Regions from separate parts of the Bacteroides sp. AM10-21B genome, predicted to be linked through region 1. Evidence: riboswitches for the same ligand, from Rfam matches in the RefSeq annotation. Region 1 holds a riboswitch; the other holds the start of a gene.
The links. Region 1 has a riboswitch for thiamine pyrophosphate ahead of thiS (sulfur carrier protein ThiS). Riboswitches for the same ligand answer to the same signal wherever they lie in the genome.
Positions count from the first base shown of each region.

Region 1 (2,410 bases):
GAATTTCCAGTTTCAGCCAGTTGGTTCCGAATGCTTCGCGCGCCATTTGTGCGGCAAATACGGCTTCCTCGGCATTGCGCACGCCGGAAGTGTTGGGTAGAAGCTGGATGTGTGGATGACGGATATGTTTCAGCATATCATCTTCCTTGTTCTCCAGCTCTATACGCTTCATGGCCACCGTTACCATCTCCGTGCCGGATGCCAGAATGGATTGCTCCATGATTTCATTGGAATTGAATTTTCCCGTTCCCAAAAACAGGCGGGAGCTGAATTTACGTCCCGCAATAATTAATTTCTCCATATCATTTTATTTGTTAAGTGAATTTGCTTAATTAACCTATACTATCTGTCATTCAGAGCGCAGCGAAGAATCTATTCTCTTGATGTATACACAGAGAATAGATTCTTCGCTGCGCTCTGAATGACAGATGTTCCTGATATAAATTAAATTTCAGCACTTACTTATTTCAATATTGGTTTGTTTGATTGATTTCCGTCTGTTTGATTGATTTCCGCAAGAATCCTTCGCATCTCTTCTGCCGGATGCTCCGCCCGCAGCACAGTACCCGAAAGGGCAATGCCCGTAACTCCTGTCTGCATGACAGACGGAATGTCAGCGAAAGTAATTCCGCCGATAGCGACGACAGGAAGGCTGATATTCTCCGCCCGCATCCGGCGGATAATCTCTTTATATCCTTCCAAACCCAGTATGGGGCTGAGCTTCTGTTTGGTTGCAGTGTATCTGAACGGTCCGCAACCGATGTAGTTTACTCCGTCGAGCCAATGCTTCTTTACGTCTTCGTATGTGTTGGCTGTGCCGCCTATGATATATTCGCTGCCAAGTATGCGCCGTGCTTCGGCAACGGGCATATCGTTCTTGCCGAGGTGTACGCCGTCTGCACCGATTTCCTTGACCAGTTCCACGTGGTCGTCAATGATGAAGATAGCGCCGCAATCATTGCATAGCTTCCTTATTTCCGCCGCTACGGGCAGTATGTCTTCTTTCCCGGCATCTTTCATGCGCAGCTGTATCCACCGGCAGCCACCCTCCAAAGCCATGCGGGCGGAATCGAGGTAGGAATACTTCTCGGTGTAGTGTGTAATGAACTGAACTGATTTCATAGTCTCATCCACCGCAGGCAGCTTTTATTATAACAATGGATATACCTTCGGACAGGACATAATCCGTCCACTCCACACGTGGAATCATGCGGTTGTTTACGGCAACGGCAATACCTTGCGCCGGCAAGGAAAGGTCGTTTGTCAATTGCGAAAGGGTAGCGGCATCGGTTTCCACTTCTTTGTTGTTGATTAATACTTTCATGTTTTGTTTCTGTTAAGTAAAACAATGGAAGTAAATACAAAGAAGTACCGTTAAGGTAAGTTCTGTGAAGAAAAAATATCCAATTCCTACGGCAGTACTAACTGCATCAGGTTCGAGGGTATAATCTCAGCCCGTCGGGGCACCCCTTTGTCTTTACAGCGGCAAAGGTAAAGGAAAATAAGATATAAAAAACAAAAGGAGGGATTTTTTTCTTAAAGCAGAGGGAAAGAAAATACATCGGAAGGCGAATACATTATATATAATGATTGAACCTGATTCAGTATAAGACAAAGACAAGCTTGTCATATACTAAATCAGGTTCAACCGAAAAAAACTTCTATGGATTATGCTATGCCATGGGCTGTTGCACCGGCATCAATCTTCTTGATAAGCCCTTGCAGAACTGCGCCCGGACCACATTCGGTAAAGTCTGTAGCGCCATCGGCAATCATGTTCTTCACGGTTTGGGTCCAGCGTACGGAAGCTGTCAGCTGGGCAACAAGGTTCTTCTTGATTTCAGCCGGGTCTGTGTGGGGCAGAGCATCTACATTCTGATAGACAGGACACTTCGGAGTGTGGATTTCAGTAGCGTTGATAGCTGCCTCCAACTCGACTTTAGCGGGATTCATCAGCGGAGAGTGGAATGCACCGCCTACCTTCAAAGGCAAAGCGCGCTTTGCACCGGCGGCTTTCATCAACTCACAAGCCTTGTTGATGCCTTCTATAGAACCGGAGATTACAATCTGTCCCGGGCAGTTATAATTGGCAGCTACACAAACTTCGCCTTCCGCGCTTACCTGTGCACAGATTTCCTCAACTTTTTCATCCGGCAAAGCAATGATGGCAGCCATAGTGGAAGGCTGTGCCTCGCAGGCCTTCTGCATAGCCATGGCACGGGCATATACCAATTTCAAACCGTCTTCAAAGCTCAATGCACCGGCGGCAACCAATGCGGAGAACTCGCCGAGAGAGTGACCGGCAGTCATTTCAGGTTTGAAATCATCACCCATGCAGAGTGCGGAGATAACGGAATGAAGAAATACGGCAGGTTGTGTTACTTTGGTTTGACGCAAATCTTCGTCCGTA
Region 1 covers NZ_QRME01000007.1:52,136-54,545, forward strand. Annotated here, with positions in the region: gene DW121_RS10520 (thiazole synthase) at 1-301, opposite strand, end outside; gene DW121_RS10525 (thiamine phosphate synthase) at 463-1,122, opposite strand; gene thiS (sulfur carrier protein ThiS) at 1,127-1,324, opposite strand; TPP riboswitch at 1,391-1,481, opposite strand; gene fabD (ACP S-malonyltransferase) at 1,669-2,410, opposite strand, start outside.

Region 2 (2,410 bases), on a different contig from region 1:
ATAAACTCCCCAATAATCGCTGCTCTTCACCCAAACACGGATAACAATATTCACACTGCTGGCATCCAAAGCATGAAGGGCCACGAAAGGTTCCGGAGTATTCAGGACACGGCTGTCGGCAGCAAGTATACGGCGTACGGTAGTTTCTACCTTATCATAATTCTCGCCATACTCCACACCGATAACCCAATCCACACGACGGGTATCTTCACGGCTGTAGTTAGTTACCGTGCCACTGCTCAAAGCACCGTTAGGAATATAAATCACCTTATTATCGGCCGTAGTGAGGATGGTATGGAATATCTGAATCTCACGTACCGTACCGGATACACCCTGACTCTCAATCCAGTCGCCCACCTTGAACGGACGGAATAGCAAGACGATGAGCCCTCCGGCAAAGTTCTGCAGGTTTCCGGACAGCGCCATACCTATTGCCACACCGGCAGATGCCAGTAAAGCCGCAAACGAAGTGGTTTCAACCCCTAACTTACCGATAACGGCAATAATCAGCAGGATTGTCAGCAAGATATTCACCAGACTCTTGACGAAACTCTGGATGCTTGCGTCAATATGCCGCTTTACAAGAAGTTTGGATACAAGCTTCTTAATGAAAGAGATTAGAAAGCGTCCTACTACAAAAATGATAATTGCACCTATGACACGACCTCCGGCTCCCACTCCCCAGTCTATCAATTGCTGCATAAAAATCTGAAGTTTGCTGAAACCTTCCTCAGAAGCTTGGACGGCAAACACCGCCATTAATAAAGATGATAACATGATTAATTGTAAATTATAAATGATTAATTATGAATTATAAAGGACAAATTTAACAAAAAAAATCATTTCCCGGCCACTTTATTTGTACCTTTCAGTCAAAAGAGATACTTTTGCAGCCGATTTCAACTAAGGGGTGCCCTAATATGACGGGCTGAGACCATACCCATTGACCTGATTCGGGTAGTGCCGACGTAGGGAAAAGAAGAAAAGTTCCCCTTTTCTGTATTAATTTTTAATCATTAAAATTGCAAATGAAGAAGTATGCAATGGCAGCATGCCTGTTTATGGCAGCGCTGAATGTCTGTGCGCAGACAAAGGAGAAGGACAGCTTGCGGGTAATAGACCTGCAAGAAGTAGAGATTATTTCCACACGTGCCACAGGAACTACTCCGGTGGCATTTACCAACATCAACAAAGAACAGCTTAAAAAGCAGAACTTCGGCCAAGACTTGCCGTATCTGTTGAGCATGACTCCCTCTGCCATTACCACCAGTGATGCAGGAGCGGGTATCGGCTATACTACATTGAGAGTACGAGGCACGGACGGAACGCGCATCAACGTCACCGCCAACGGTATTCCTATCAACGACGCCGAAAGCCACACCGTATTCTGGGTGAATCTGCCCGACTTTGCATCTTCTGTCAAAGATATGCAGATACAACGCGGTGCAGGAACTTCTACCAATGGTGCAGGAGCATTCGGAGCCAGTATTAATATGCAGACCGGAGATTTCTCCCTGAAGCCTTATGCCGAGTTGAACGCTTCGTACGGCTCATTCAACACGCACAAGGAGACTGTCAAAGCAGGTACGGGGCTCATCAACGAGCATTGGTCTTTCGATGCCCGCCTGTCCAATATCAGTTCGGACGGTTACATCGACCGTGCATCGGTAGGGCTGAACTCTTACTACTTGCAAGGTGGATATTATGATGACAACACTTCCGTCAAACTGATAACTTTCGGAGGAAAAGAGCGCACCTACCATGCCTGGAACTATGCCAGCAAAGAAGAATTGGAAAAGTACGGCCGACGCTACAACTCCTGCGGATATATGTACACCGACGACAACGGTGCAGACCACTTCTATGAAGACCAGACGGACAACTATGTACAAAAGAACTATCAGCTGCTTTTCAACCATAACTTTACCTCTGCTTGGAATGTAAACGTAGGCCTGCACTATACCAAAGGAGACGGCTACTATCAAGAGTACAAAAACGGACGCAAGTTGGTGGAATACGGTCTGCTCCCGTACGAACACGACGGTGAAACCGTCAAAAAGAGCGATCTTATCCGCAAAAAAGCAATGGACAACTGGTTTGGCGGCGGCATCTTCTCCGTCAATTATAAAGGCAACCGCCTTCACGCATCCCTCGGCGGCGGACTGAACCGCTATGACGGCGACCACTTCGGCAAAGTGCTGTGGGTAAAGAACTACGTCGGCAACCTTGACCCCGACAAAGACTACTACCGCAACAATGCCACAAAAAATGACGGAAACCTCTACTTGAAAGCCGACTATGAGCTGTGCGACGGGCTCAATGCCTATGCCGATTTGCAATACCGCCACATTTCCTATAAGATGTACGGGCAGAATGACAAATGGAACAGCGTCACCGACGACGGCCTGCA
Region 2 covers NZ_QRME01000010.1:48,844-51,253, forward strand. Annotated here, with positions in the region: gene DW121_RS13485 (mechanosensitive ion channel family protein) at 1-759, opposite strand, end outside; TPP riboswitch at 897-993, shown strand; gene DW121_RS13490 (TonB-dependent receptor) at 1,029-2,410, shown strand, end outside.
Region 2: another riboswitch for thiamine pyrophosphate. It lies ahead of DW121_RS13490 (TonB-dependent receptor); the one in region 1 lies ahead of thiS (sulfur carrier protein ThiS).